DNA from 4 places in the Streptosporangium sp. NPDC006930 genome. Region 1 is predicted to be linked to each of the others. Evidence: riboswitches for the same ligand, from Rfam matches in the RefSeq annotation. Region 1 holds a riboswitch; each other region holds the start of a gene.
The links. A riboswitch is a leader RNA that binds a small molecule or an ion and turns the genes downstream of it on or off. The one in region 1 is predicted to bind cyclic di-AMP.
Positions count from the first base shown of each region.

Region 2: another riboswitch for cyclic di-AMP. It lies ahead of ABZ664_RS38295 (hypothetical protein); the one in region 1 lies ahead of ABZ664_RS09775 (CHAP domain-containing protein).
Region 3: another riboswitch for cyclic di-AMP. It lies ahead of ABZ664_RS17845 (NlpC/P60 family protein); the one in region 1 lies ahead of ABZ664_RS09775 (CHAP domain-containing protein).
Region 4: another riboswitch for cyclic di-AMP. It lies ahead of ABZ664_RS03220 (C40 family peptidase); the one in region 1 lies ahead of ABZ664_RS09775 (CHAP domain-containing protein).

Region 1 is NZ_JBEYID010000004.1:247,789-251,156, forward strand. Features, by position in the region: gene ABZ664_RS09770 (extracellular solute-binding protein) at 1-742, opposite strand, end outside; gene ABZ664_RS09775 (CHAP domain-containing protein) at 1,174-1,869, opposite strand; cyclic di-AMP (ydaO/yuaA leader) riboswitch at 1,888-2,026, opposite strand; gene ABZ664_RS09780 (hypothetical protein) at 2,725-3,368, shown strand, end outside.
Region 2 is NZ_JBEYID010000040.1:33,682-37,049, forward strand. Features, by position in the region: gene ABZ664_RS38285 (roadblock/LC7 domain-containing protein) at 1-249, shown strand, start outside; gene ABZ664_RS38290 (hypothetical protein) at 262-633, shown strand; gene ABZ664_RS38295 (hypothetical protein) at 793-1,608, opposite strand; cyclic di-AMP (ydaO/yuaA leader) riboswitch at 1,854-2,003, opposite strand; gene ABZ664_RS38300 (DUF4253 domain-containing protein) at 2,314-3,060, opposite strand.
Region 3 is NZ_JBEYID010000009.1:108,637-112,004, reverse strand. Features, by position in the region: gene ABZ664_RS17855 (RDD family protein) at 1-351, opposite strand, end outside; gene ABZ664_RS17850 (amino-acid N-acetyltransferase) at 580-1,146, opposite strand; cyclic di-AMP (ydaO/yuaA leader) riboswitch at 1,592-1,739, shown strand; gene ABZ664_RS17845 (NlpC/P60 family protein) at 1,745-2,794, shown strand; gene ABZ664_RS17840 (LuxR C-terminal-related transcriptional regulator) at 2,867-3,067, opposite strand.
Region 4 is NZ_JBEYID010000001.1:686,572-689,939, forward strand. Features, by position in the region: gene ABZ664_RS03210 (NlpC/P60 family protein) at 1-173, shown strand, start outside; gene ABZ664_RS03215 (class I SAM-dependent methyltransferase) at 299-997, shown strand; cyclic di-AMP (ydaO/yuaA leader) riboswitch at 1,337-1,496, shown strand; gene ABZ664_RS03220 (C40 family peptidase) at 1,579-2,163, shown strand; gene ABZ664_RS03225 (hypothetical protein) at 2,523-3,368, shown strand, end outside; gene ABZ664_RS03230 (M48 family metallopeptidase) at 3,368-3,368, shown strand, end outside.

The DNA of each region.
Region 1 (3,368 bases):
TGAGCTGGTTGCTCTTGTCGAAGTAGGCGACGTTGCCGTTCTTCGGCGCCTCCTGCGACAGGATCACGTTGTAGAGCGTGTTCGGGCCGTCGAGGAACTTGGGGTCGGTCTTGCCGGGGTTGGCGGCCTTGAACTTCTCGCCGATCGCCTTGAAGGCGTTCCAGTCCGGCCAGAGCTTGCCGACCTCCTCGCGGTCGGTGGGCAGGCCCGCCTTCTCGAACAGGTCCTTGCGGTAGCACATGGTCATGCCACCGATGTCGGTGCCCAGCGCGAAGAGCTTGTTGTCGGCGTTGATGCCGTTGTCCCACTTCGCTGCGGGGAAGTCGGCCTTACGGCTGTCCAGCCCGTACTCGGCAAGGTCGGTGAAGAACTGCGGGCGGGCCTTCATGAGACCCATCGCGCCCTCGTCCAGGGCGATGATGTCGGCCGCGCCACTGTTGGCCTGCAGGCGCTGGAGCAGCTGCGGAAGATAGACGTCCTCGAAACGGTCGGTCAGGTTCTGGTACTTGACCTGGATGTTCGGGTTCGCCGCGTTCCACGTCTCCACGGCCTTGTCGTAGCCGAAGTTCTCACCGCCGCCGAAGGTGTGCACGGTGATGGTTACCGGCTCGGCCGGGGCGGAGGAACCGCCCTCCGCGGCGGGTGCCGCCGGCTCGCTGGAGCTGCATGACGTGATGGCCAGGGCGGTGGCCGCCATGACCGCGACGGCGGCGAGCTTGCCGTGTCGCTTGTTGTTCAACATTCCGGACCCCTCTCAGGTGGTCGCCCGAATTTCATTGGGAGGCGACATCGCGGACCGGTCCCCGACAAACGCGGTCGTCGCGACGAGATCGTTCCTCAATGTGCTTTTGGGAGCGCTCCCACGAAGAGTGGACGATAGGCAACCAGGACGTCAATATGCCGAAACTCAACCGTTACATCCGGTCGCTTTAGGTGGGACTTTTGGTATGAAAAATGTACATACCTCCCACAAGGGTGATTGGGAGCGCTCCCACCTCACGGGCATACCAGTTGGGGCATTTCGTGGTCGCGCGGGGCTCGCGGGAAGAGCGGAGGGGGCAAGATGGAACGCCGTCAGGGGCACCGCTCGTTCGAGCGGTGCCCCTGGAAGCGTGAGGGCCGCACGCGTTCACCGGCGAGGGGGCCGGGCGGCGGCCAGGGGTCGGCTGGGAGTCAGTCCGAGTAGACCGGGTAGCCGTAACCGACGATCTGGGAGACGGGCCTGACACGCTCCTCGACGACACCGTTGCCGGTGTTACCCTCGATCGTGGTGATCGTGCCGTTCCCGTTGTCCTTCTTCACGAAACCGACGTGGTCGATGCCCTCGATGCTCTTGCCGCCGGCCCAGTCGAAGTAGACGACGGCGCCGGGGGTGGGGGTGGTGCCCCAGTGTCCGTTGTTCTTGAACCACTTGGCGTGGGTGACGGTGTAGGCGTCCCAGCCCATCGTGGGGCGGATGCCGGCCGTCTCGCCGACCCAGGAGACGAACATCGCGCACCAGGGGGCGTTGGCGTACTCGTACACGCTCTTGCCGCCGTCGCGGGCCATGGTCTCCATGGCGCGGGGGCTCGACATGTACCAGGAGTGGAACTTGGTTCCGCCGCCCCGGGAGTTCTCGCGGACGCCGATCTGCTTGGAGGCGATGTCAAGGACCTGGGCGGCCGAGACCTTGGGGAGGCCTTCGGCCACGACCTGCAGGGGGGTCTTCGCGGCACTGGTGCCCTGCGCGCGGGTGTCGGCGGGCGGTGCGTTCACGACACTGTGACTGTCGGCCAGGGCCGCGCCGGTGGTGCCGGTCGCCAGAACGGCGCAGGCGCCCAGGATGGCGCAGGCGGCGCGGGGGGTGGAGGTGAGGCGATGCTTGGTCATGTGGGGGTTCGGCTCCTTGCTTCGCTTCCATACCGCCTACCGGGTTAGCTGACGGGTTCGGGCTGGGAAGTGCCCTACGACGCATGAGTGCGTTGATTCACCCCAGGAACGTGGTTCCCCGGTTCCGCAGACTTCGCGGATTCGGCGGCCGTGCTCACCGATGGCGGAGGGTTCCGCCGGGTGGAGCACGGTCGGGCAATGTGACGGCAATGCACAGACCTGTATAGACCTAGACAATTGCCATGAACAGGACGAACGTACGACAACAGGGCAGACGATTACAAGTAGGACACATTGCTCTGACTTGGTAATACGTCCCAAATGAGGGGGTACAGCAGGGGGCCGCCGGGCGGGGGAAAGGAAGTCGATCATGTCCCTCCGACGTCGGGCGCGTCTTCCCGCGGGGATGGGGAGGGTGTCCGGGATCCCCCGTGTTCACGGCGATTCGGGCTTACCGGGCCCGCCCGCGAAGCGTCGGCCGGGGCGTGCTATCGCGCGAGGAGGAAGGCCTCCATCGAAGATCTTGTGCTCGCCATATTTTCGAACAAATATTCGATAGTAAAAAGTATGCGGACGGTAGGGGTTCTCCCATGAAAGGGCCGGAGAGCGCACGCGGGATCCGTCGGCTCGCGACCATGCCCGGAGGTCCTCCCAACCTCCAGAGGGCTGCGGTTCGAGTTCGGGGCCGACGCCTCCCCGCCCGACGACCTGGTCGACGGACATCCGGTCGTATCCGACCTCGGACGGCGGCCACGGAAAGGCGGAGGCCGGAAAGATCATCTGCAGTCGCGCGTGGTCGGCTGTTCATCCGCAGTTCCCTGCTCCTTAAGGCCACCGGGTTAGGTTGTGCCAGTCGTGAACGGGTCATCGCCCGGCGTGGAGGACGGTCGAGACCACGCGCGGGAGCAGGATTCGGCCATCGCCTGGGTGGAATCCCCGCTGCAGATGCTCTGCGCGGTGGAGGCCCACCACGCCGGGCTGCTCGGCGTACGCAGCCATCTCGTCCCCCGGGCGAAACTCCGCCCGCTGGCCGTGACAGGCCGCGAACTCGGCCGCCTCACCCTGCCGAGAGGGCTTGAGCTCACCCCGGCACGCCCGGACATGCCCCGGCCTCGCCGGGGTGAGACCTGGGCGGTGGGTGACGCCTTCTCCGGCAAGGTCCAGTTCCGCTGGCTCACCGCGTCCCCCGGCCGGATCGTGATCGTCGACGACGGGCTCGCCACCATCAGGCTCCTGGAACTGCTCACCGGCAGAGCGGGAACGCCCCTGCTGAGGGCGAGGGGGAAGGCGGGAGGGCTCAGGACCGTCCTCGCCACGGCGGCCGGGCTCAGGCTGCGCGCCGCCGCCCGTGCGGGGCGGTTGTCGATCTTCACCGCGCTGCCGGTGCCCTCCGACCTGGCGAAGGCCGTACGTGCCAGGGGAGTCGAGCTGGTCACCCACGACTTCGCCTGGCTGCGATCCCAGCCGCTGCGAAGGCCCCGTCCCGCCGAGCGCACCGT
Region 2 (3,368 bases), on a different contig from region 1:
ACGGGCGCGCTCTCCTCCGCGGTGCTCGCCCTGAGCCGCCGGATGACGGGCATCGCCGGCAAGGGCGCCTTCGAGGAGACGCTGATCTCCGGAACCAACGGCTACGCGGCGTTCTACGCCGCCGGACCCAAGATCGTTCTCACAGTCCTGGCACGCCCGGGGACCAATCTCGGGCTGCTCAGGCTGGAGGGCCGCAAAACGGCGGACAGACTCGCCGCCGTCAGCTCACGCACATCGATATCCCAGTGATCGGAGACAGTAATGGGCAACATGGACATCTCGCTCAAGGAGATGATGGCGATCGACGGCGCCATCGGCGCGGTCGTCGTCGACTACAACAGCGGAATGGCGCTCGGCGCGCTCGGCGGGTCCAAGGACCTCGACCTCCAGGTCGCGGCCGCGGGTAACACCGAGGTCGTCAGGGCGAAGATGCGGACCATGGAGTCGCTCGGCCTCAAGGACGGCATCGAGGACATCCTCATCACGCTCGGCACGCAGTATCACGTGATCCGCCCGATCTCGGGCCGGAGCGGTAAAGGGCTGTTCCTCTACCTGGCCCTCGACCGGAGCCGGGCCAACCTCGCGCTCGCCCGGCACAGCCTGCGCGGCATCGAGGAGAAGCTCGAAGTCTGATCCTCCGCTGCGGTTCGCGCCCCGACAGGCGCGGACCGCACCGGAACCCTCCGCACCTCGGGGACGGTGACGGAGGGGTCGGTTCTTCTGGGCCGCCACGCCGCCGGGGACGGTGGCGGTGGCGGAGGCCGGTTCTTCCCGGCTGTCGCGCCGTCGGGGTCAGTTCTTCTCCGCGGCCACGCCGTCGGGGACATGCTCGGAGACGTGCTCGACCATGACCTTGGGCTTGCCGAGCCAGGGCCGCGCCTCGGCACTCACCAGCTGGGTCTGCAGGCCGATGCCCAGCTTCCTCGCCATCGCGAAGACGGTCGTCGGCGGCTGGGCCGGGCTGGTGTCCCTGCGGTTCCACGCGCCGGTGGAGAACGCGACGGGGTGGTTTTTGATCCCCGTGCCGTTGCCCCACTTGGTGACGACGTACTGGATGTCGATGTGGCCCATGCCCCCGTTGCCGTCCACGCCGAGTGTGCGGGAGTTGAACGTGCCGCCGGTCAGGTCGGCGAAGGTCTTGGCGTCGATGTCGATCATGATGCCCCGGTTGGAGGGGGTACCCGGGCCGCGGTCGCCGACGAAGAACTTCGCCTTCTTGCCCTTGTAGAGGACGTATCCCTCGGTGAACAGGGGCCAGCTCGGGCTGGCGATCATGCCCTTCTGCATCGGCTTGCCGCTGGCGGGCAGTCCGGTGTCACCGGCCCGGCCCGAGGAGTCGTCCCAGAAGTAGGAGGCCGTGGTCGCACCCTGGAGGAGAACGGCCTCGGTACCGGCGGGCGCGGCGGCCGCGGGGTCGTTCGCGAGGCGGGTGGAGGCGGGGGCCGCGGAGGCGGGAAGCGCCAGGGCGACACCGCCGGAGAGGAGAAGGCTCGCGGCCGTGAGGGCCGCGGCGAGGCCGCGCCCGAGGGAGGTGTTCCTGTACGAGGGTCGCTCGCCCGGACGGGGCTTGTTCAGGTCGTTCTTGTGCATACCAAAGGAGGGGTGCATGGAGAAAGGGCTCTTTCACGAGGGAACGGGGCGGCCGTGTGCGAACACCGAAGGGGTGCACCGGCGGGGACGCGCTCATCGGAAAAGGTGGCGTAGTCGGATCAGCCGATCGCTACGCGGAGCACGGTCCTGAAGATGCCGCGATCAGGCGCGGCGGGTCGAGGGGCGGGGGGCGGCGTGAAAGTTCAGGTGGTCGGTGCGGACAGTGGGTCCACCGACGTGGTGACGCGGTGATCCATGAGGGGATCTCCTCTCCATCTCGTCTACCGGGTTAGCTGACGGGTTCGGGCGGTGGAGTTGCCCTACCGCCGCGCGTTCGCGGCGGATTCACCCCGGAAAATTGGTTCCCCGGCTCCGGAGCCCTGCGGGCCCTCGGGATTCGACGTCGGCCGGCCGCCTCCTCTTGTGAAGGGCAGGTCGCCAACCGATAACAGTGGACACTACCCACCAAATCGGACAAAGCAAAGCAAACACCACGAAAAACCCAGAAGATCTACCTAAAAGCTTCAAGGAAGCCCCATCGATCGCCCCGCCAGGTCGGCACCCGCCCTACCAGCGAGAACGCCTTCCCCATGCCGTCATTCGCCGCGAGAACCCCCGCCCCCGGACCCGCGCGGGGGCCTCCACCGGCGGCCGACAGCCCGTCCCGCCGGACGAAGCTCCTCCCCGAGATCCGGGATGGGCCCCCGGGTCATCCCCGTCCGGTCAGTCCCACCAGAACGACCAGGCGTTCCTGCCCTTGATCTGCTCGGCGTAGTCGATGAGGGTCCCCGCCCCCTGGATGATGCTGTCGGGACAGAACGTCCAGTGTTCCGCCGCGACGTGCAGGGCGTGCTCGGAGGTCGTCGGAGGCGCGGCGACGCTGAGGTCGAGGGTGTTGAAACCCATCCCGACCACCCGCACCCCGAACCTCTCCTCCCAGCTCCGTACGACGGCCGCGAGCGGGACCATCCACTCGTTGTGGTTCAGGGCGCCCTGCCAGCCCATCACGGCCAGGGCGTCGGCCCCGCGCTCCACCGCGACGAGCCCGAGCGGGGTCCTGCGCTCGGCCACCAACCCGGCGTACCAGTCGGCGACCACACCGGGATCGGCGGCGAGCCTTCCCCCGGGCGCCGGGCCCGGACACTCGGGACCGTAGGGGTCGAGAAGTTCGAGCTGGTCCAGGGTCGCCCTCGCGATCCAGTCGGACCACACCTCGGCCATGAACGCGGCGGCGTTGTAGTTGTCGATCTGAGCGGCGGTGTCAGGGGCGATCTGGCCGGCCGACCAGGGCTGGACGGAGTCCTCCAGCAGAACCGGCCACAGGCCCGACTGCTCGTGCTGAGCCCTCAGCCGGGCCCAGTACTCGCCGGAGACCGTCACCTCACTCAGCCAGAACGCCGGACGGCGACGGACCGCGAGCTGAGCGTAACCGGGGTCGGGCCACACCACGTCCCCCGGCGGCAACTCCACCGAAAGCCTCCTGCCCCCGTCCCCCTCACCTTCGTGGGCTCCTTCTCCCCCATCGGCGAACAGCTGGCCCAGAACTGGCGGGAGTCTCTCACGCTCGCAATCGCTCATCTCTACCGATCCGATCCTGACCACGGATCAATTTTGGCCTGTCAACCATCCCGAGGGACAGTTCTGCCCTGGTCCAGGCAAAAATTATCGGTACAGAGGGGAACAGGGCCGAGCGGGTGCCACCCCTCAACGCTCAACGAGACCGTTCGGGGCTACAGGCCGCGTTCGCGAGGGCGCCGTGAGTCTCGGGGTAATGGGCG
Region 3 (3,368 bases), on a different contig from region 1:
CCCGTAGCCGGACTGCTCGTGGGACGCCTGCTGGCCGTAGCCCGGCTGCTGCCCGTACGACCCCGTCCCACCCTGCTGGCCGTAACCCTGCTGCTGCCCGTAGTCGGGCTGCTGACCGTAACCTTGCTGCTGGGACGCCTGCTGGCCATAGCCCGGCTGCTGCCCGTACGACCCCGTCCCACCCTGCTGGCCGTAACCCTGCTGCTGCCCGTAGTCGGGCTGCTGACCGTACCCCTGCTGCCCGTAACCGGGCTGCTGGCCGTAGCCCTGCTGCCCGTAACCCTGGCCGTAGCCGGGCTGGCTCTGTCCTGGGCCGGTGTTCGGCTGTGAGGCCTCCGACCGATATCCCATGACCGTTACGTCGGGATCGAGTTCGCCAGCGGCTCGACCCGCGTTGTGCTGTCCGTAATCCGGGTGCCCCGACGGTGTGCGATCGCGGTCGGGATCATCCTGTGGATACGGCGGCTGTCCGGTGCTCACCGCGTCACCTCACTTAGACTGCGCATGTGGCAAATGTCAGACGCACATGCTTGCTGCTGCACAAGGTATCGACATAGGTATCGACAGTCACCTTTCCGATCAGTCAGCTCTAAAGTCATCACAGTCGGGCTCACGTGTCAGGTGGAGCAGCATCCGGGTGTTTCCCAAGGTGTTGGGCTTGACGTGCTCCAGATCGAGAAACTCCGCCACACCCTCGTCGTAGGAGGCGAGAAGCTCCGCGTAGACCGCGGGGGCGACGGGCGTGCCCTGGATCTCGCGGAAACCGTGCCTGGCGAAGAAGTCGACCTCGAAGGTGAGACAGAAGACCCGGCGCAGGCCCAGCTCCGCGGCCGTGCGAATGAGGGCGGAGACGATCCGGTGGCCGATTCCCATCCCGCGACGGGTCGGATCGACGGCCACGGTGCGGATCTCGGCCAGATCCTCCCAGAGGACGTGGAGAGCCCCGCAGCCGATGACCGCCCCCTCCTTGTCGGTGGCGACCCAGAACTCCTGAACGTCCTCGTACAGGGTGACGGTGGCCTTCTCCAGCAGGCGTGGGCCGACGCCGCCATAGGTGTCGACGAGCCGCCTGATCGCGCGGACGTCCGGAGTCCGGGCACGACGGACCGAGACCTCGGCGACCTCTACGATCTCGGCGACCTTGATCGCCTCGGGCAGGGGCGGGTCAGGCTCCGCCCCCTCGGGTCCCGCGCGTCGCTCCCCGCCGCCCGGGGTGCGCACGACCGGCACGGGAGAATGCTCAGCAAGCTGCTCCATGACCGTTCAGCGTACGTCCTCACCGGTCTTCAATTACGGCTCCTCCTTAACTCGCGGCACACCCCCCTCACATGACCGCCGGTAATCGCTTTACCACACTGGGCGCGCGGCATCTCACGTGTGCCACAGCTCACCTTTGGTACGGTCCCGGACCTGGGAAGACCTTCGCCACGCCCCCACCAGGGAGGTAAAGGCAGCGTAATGGCCATGTTGATCATATTGGCGTGTGATCTTTCCGTGACACTTCGGTTGCGAAACCTCCACTGAATTCGCAGTTCTGGTTGAGCAGGAACCACGGGTGCACTAATCTCCGTGCTCGATGTCAGAGACGTAAAAGCCTGACCCGCCGAATCCCCCACCACGGGGAACCGGGGACCCACCACGTCCTTCGGGGTGAATCCGAGTGCCACCGGCGCACTCGGTAGGGCTGCCTCCGGCCCGAACCCGTCAGCTAACCCGGTAGGCGGCCGAGGAGAGGAGCCCGTTGGTGAAGCGCGAGCGCGACCGCGGAGGAAAGAACGCGGGCGACGACGCCCGCCGTCGAGAACGCGCGCCGCGCGGGCTGCGCCGCCGTATGGCGGTCATCGGCCTGGCATTCGCCACCCTCACTCTCGGCACGCCGCTGGTCGCGGCCACCGCCGACCCCGAACCCAGCCTCCAGCAGCTGGCCAAGCAGGCCGAGAAACTGCACGAGGAGATCGGCGTCCTCGCCGAGCGATACAACGGCGAGCGGGTCAAGCTCAGGCAGGCCCAGCGGGCCGCGGAGAGCGCCGAGAAGATCCTCGCGTCGAGCGAGTCGGAGCTGGCCTCCCGCCGCACCAAGGCCACCCTCCTGGCGCAGAGCACCTACATGTCGGGCGGCCTGAACTCCGGGCTCGCCTTCACGCAGGCGACGGACCCCGACACCTTCCTCGATCAGGCCACCACCAACTACGCACTCCAGCAGCAGCAGAGCGAGGAGGTCGCCCAGGTCGCCCGGGCGATCGAGGCCGCCGAGCGGGCGAAGGCCGGCGCCAAGGCGAGGACGGCGGAGGTCAAGGAGCTCCTGGCGGAGATCGACGGCAACCGGACCAAGATCGAGCGTCTGGTCGCGCGGGTCGAGAGCGACCTGTTCAGCGAGGTGCGTGCCAGGGCCGTCGGCAACAGGGGCGCCCGGGTGAAGACCAACGTGCCCATCGTGGGCAGCGGCAAGGCCGCGGAGGCGACCCGCTGGGCGCTCACCCAACAGCTCAAGCCGTACGTCTGGGGCGCCGAGGGTCCCAACTCCTTCGACTGCTCCGGGCTGGTCATGTGGGCCTACCAGAAGGTCGGCATCAGCCTGCCGCACTACACCGGTGACCAGTGGACCGCCGGCACCCACGTTTCCAGGAAAGAGTTGCGCCCGGGAGACCTGGTCTTCTTCTACAGCGACCTGCACCATGTCGGGATCTACATCGGCGCGGGTCTGATGGTCCACGCGCCCCGGACGGGTGACGTCGTCCACATCACCACGATCGACAACCGGCCCTTCGTCGGAGGCGTCCGCATCGCCGCCTGAGCGTGCCCCGCCCCGCCCTCCTGCCCGCACGCGTGCCCGGCCCGACCTGCCGGGCACGCGTGCGGTGCCGTGTCAGATCAGGCGACGGCGGGCGGCCCAGGCGACGGCCTCGATCGCCGTGGCGACACCGATGCGGTCGCAGATGCCTCTCAGCCTGCGCCTGACGGTCCGCCCGCTGATGTCGAGGCGACGCCCCACTCGATCAACCGTGACACCCTTGGCGAGCTCAGCCAGCAGCACGAGGTCGTCATCGCTGAGACCGATATCGCTCATGCCCAGAGGGCCGTCGCCATGGCGTGAATCCACTTCTGGATATGCCACCAAGAGTCACTCCCCCCACTCTGGAAACCGGGTGCGAGACGCCGGAAATGAATACCGTCCGCCAGGAACGGTAAACGCCTCGTTCAAAGGTCGTCAAGTTCTGCTCTTCATAGCGCGCGTCCAGTATTGACATAGTAGGCGCTACATGAAGTACTCATGATATGTCAGTGCCTTTGCGGCTATGTCATGACCCGTCCTGGGCGCGAGCCGGTAGGCACCCCTGGCTGCGGCGATCGAAGTCCCGGCAGAACAA
Region 4 (3,368 bases), on a different contig from region 1:
TCTCCCTGAGCGACCTCCAGCCCGGCGACCTCATCTTCAGCGAGGGCCTCGGCCACGTCAGCATGTACGCGGGCAACGGCCAGATCGTGCACGCCCCGCAGACGGGCGACGTCGTCAAGACCGTCCCGCTGTCGTCCTACGGCCGCCGCATCGTCGGAGCCGTCCGCCCCTGACGTTTCCCCAGTGGCTCCCCGTGGCCCCACAGCGGCCCTCCAGGGGGCGGCGCGGCTCTCGTGCCGGGTGAGGGTGCCGGAAAAACCGGATGTGCCGGGCGCGGTGCTGCTGCGAGCATCGGAACATGATCAAATCATGGATACCCGACGAGCTCGCGTACGCCGGGCCGGAGCACCTCGACGCCGCGTTCGTCGCCGGGTTCGACCGGAAGCAGGGCAGGCCCGATCCCGAAGAGGACCTCGCCGTGTTCGCGAGGCACGGTGTGGGGGAGAGCGCGACGGTCGTGGAGCTCGGCGCGGGGACCGGACAGTTCGCCCTGGCCGCGGCGCGGCGGTTCTCGCGGGTGGTGGCGGTGGACGTCTCCCCGGCGATGCACGACTTCCTGGCCGCCCGTGCCGCCGAGAACGGGCTCTCCGCCCTTGAGTGCGTGCGGGCGGGCTTCCTGTCCTACGAGCACACCGGGCCGCCCGCCGACGCGGTCTACACCCGCCACGCGCTCCATCAGCTCCCCGACTTCTGGAAGGCCGTCGCGCTCGACCGCGTCGCGCGGATCGTACGGCCGGGGGGCGTCCTGCGCCTGCGTGACCTGATCTTCGACTTCCGGCCGGACGAGGCCGACGCCGTGTTCGGCCGCTGGCTCGACGGTGCGGCGGACGACCCCGCGCTGGGCTACACGCGCGAGGACTACGCCGAGCATCTGCGCACCGAGTACAGCACCTTCAGATGGCTGCTCGAACCGATGCTCGACGCCGCCGGATTCGAGATCGCCGAGGCGGACTTCCGGGAGTCGATCTACGGGGCCTACACCTGTGTCAGGCGCTGAGAGCGTCCGGCCGATCACCCGGGAACGGTCCATCATCACTAGATCATCATGAATGTGACGAACATTACGAAACCGTGATCTGTCTGGCGTGATGCGAAGGATGTGACGAGAGTCATATCTCATTAGCATAAATAGCCATTAAGCAGGGGTAACGGGAAGATCAAGATGGGGATCGGCTCTCCCGAATTTGGCGAATGCTTTGCCGAATGTTGGGGATCGGGGTAACTTCTGGCGTCGCGACGTGCAAGCCACGCCGTCGCGGCGAATGTCGGTCTTCGGGCCGGTTCCCTCATAAGAATCCAGCCGGCCGCCGTGCCCCCAGTCGGGGGCGGAGATCATTACGGCGGCCCGCCGAATCCATGCAGCCAGGAGGCATGGAACCGGGGACCCAAAAGGCCCAGCACGCTGCGGCCAGGGGTGAATCGGCATGTTTATGCCGTAGGGCATCTTCCAAGCCCGAATCCGTCAGCTAACCCGGTAGGCATCAGTGGAAGCCCCAAGGAGAAATCCTGTCCAGCACCCTGCACAACCCTCGTCTGTCGCGCCTTTTCCGCCTTTCCCTCGGCGGTATCGCCCTCACGTTGACCGCCTCAGCCGGAGCGGTCACCCTCGGGCCCACGGCGGCGCAGGCGGCGGACGGTCCCCCCGAGATCCTGGTCAACAGCGCGGCCGGCGTCTCTGAGAAGACCGAAGGCACCACCAAGACCGTCACTCAGGCCTCGGCCACAGCCACGGCGAAGGCCAAGTCCACGGCGAAGGCCAAGGTGAAGGCCAAGGCCAAGATGAGCAAGGCGGCACGACAGAAGGTCCGGGCCGGTAAGGCGGTCTCGACGGCCAAGAAGCAGATCGGCACCCCTTACCGGTGGGGAGCCTCCGGGCCCGGAGCGTTCGACTGCTCGGGGCTCGTCCGGTACGCCTGGAAGAAGGCGGGCGTCTCCCTCCCCAGGGTCACGCACAGCCAGTACAGGGCGCTCAAGAAGAAGGTCTCGTGGAGCAAGCTGCGCCCCGGTGACCTGATGTTCTTCAGCGGGAAGGGCCACGTCGGCATGTACGTCGGCAAGGGCAGGATGGTCCACTCGCCGAGCAGTGGCAAGACGGTTCGTGTCGTGAAGCTGGCGGGCTACTACAAGTCCTCCTTCGCCGGAGCGGCACGGCCCGGAGCCTGAGCCCGCGCCCGGGTGGGGAACCCGGGACCGCGTCGAGCGCGGCTCCCGAGACCCGAGCCCGAGCGCCGGACCCGAGCCCGAGCGCCGGACCCGAACCGGAGCCCGAGCGCCGGACCCGAACCGGAGCCCGAGCGCCGGACCCGAACCGGAGCCCGAGCGCCGGACCCGAGCACGGTGCCCGAACACCGCGCCCGAGTACGGGAGCCCGAGCCCGCGTCCGGGCACACGCCGGAGGCGCGCGTCGAGAGCACGTGCCGAAAGCACACGCCCGAGCACGGAAAAGCGGCCCCGGCCCTCCACCAGGAGGGCCGGGGCCGCTCCATGCCGGCCGAGATGCCGGTCAAGTACCATCGGCTCGTATGTCCGTCCCGAAAGGGCGCCGCGCCGTGCTCGCCGGGATGCTGGCGCTGATGAGCGCCGGTCCGTTCGCCGGGACGGGCCCCCTCCTGGCCGGAGCCGCCCCGCTCCTCCCGCGCGGCTCGTACGACGCCCGGCGCGTTTCCCGGGACCCGGGCGACCTCCGCGACCTGTGGCCGGGTGCCGCCGTCACCGTCAGGGGCGAGCACTCCCTCGTGATCGGCCACGGCGTCCCCGACGCCGTCCTGCGGGACCTGGCGGCGAGGGCCGACCGCGCCCGCGCGACGATCGCGGAGATCTGGGGGCCGGTCCCCGCGGTGATCCTCTTCCCCGCCACCGACGCCGAGGCCGCGGCGCTCGCCGGAGCCGACAGCACCCGCGGCCTGGCCGCGATGGCGACCGCGGACCGGGTGATCGTTCTACCTTCGGGATACGCCAGGCTCACCGAGACCGGCAGGGACGTGGTGATCACCCACGAGCTCGCCCACGTGGCCACCGGCGCGACCCGTGGTGGCCGGGTGCCGATGTGGCTGTCGGAGGGCTTCGCCGACTACGCGGGTTACCGCGACGCAGGGATCGCGGTGCGCACGGCCGCCGCCGAACTGGCCGCCGAGGTGCGCGCGGGCGTCCTGCCCGAGCGCCTGCCGGGACCGGCCGACTTCGCTCCCGGGGCGCCGAGGCTCGCGCAGGCGTACGAGGAGGCGTGGCTCGCCTGCCGGTTCGTCGTGGAGCGCTTCGGGGAGAAGGCGCTGGTGAGGCTCTACGGTAGCGATGTCGGGAGCGCGCTCGGCCTGCCGCCGGCCGAGTTCACCGGATCCTGGCGCGACTACCTCAGGAAGGAACTCACG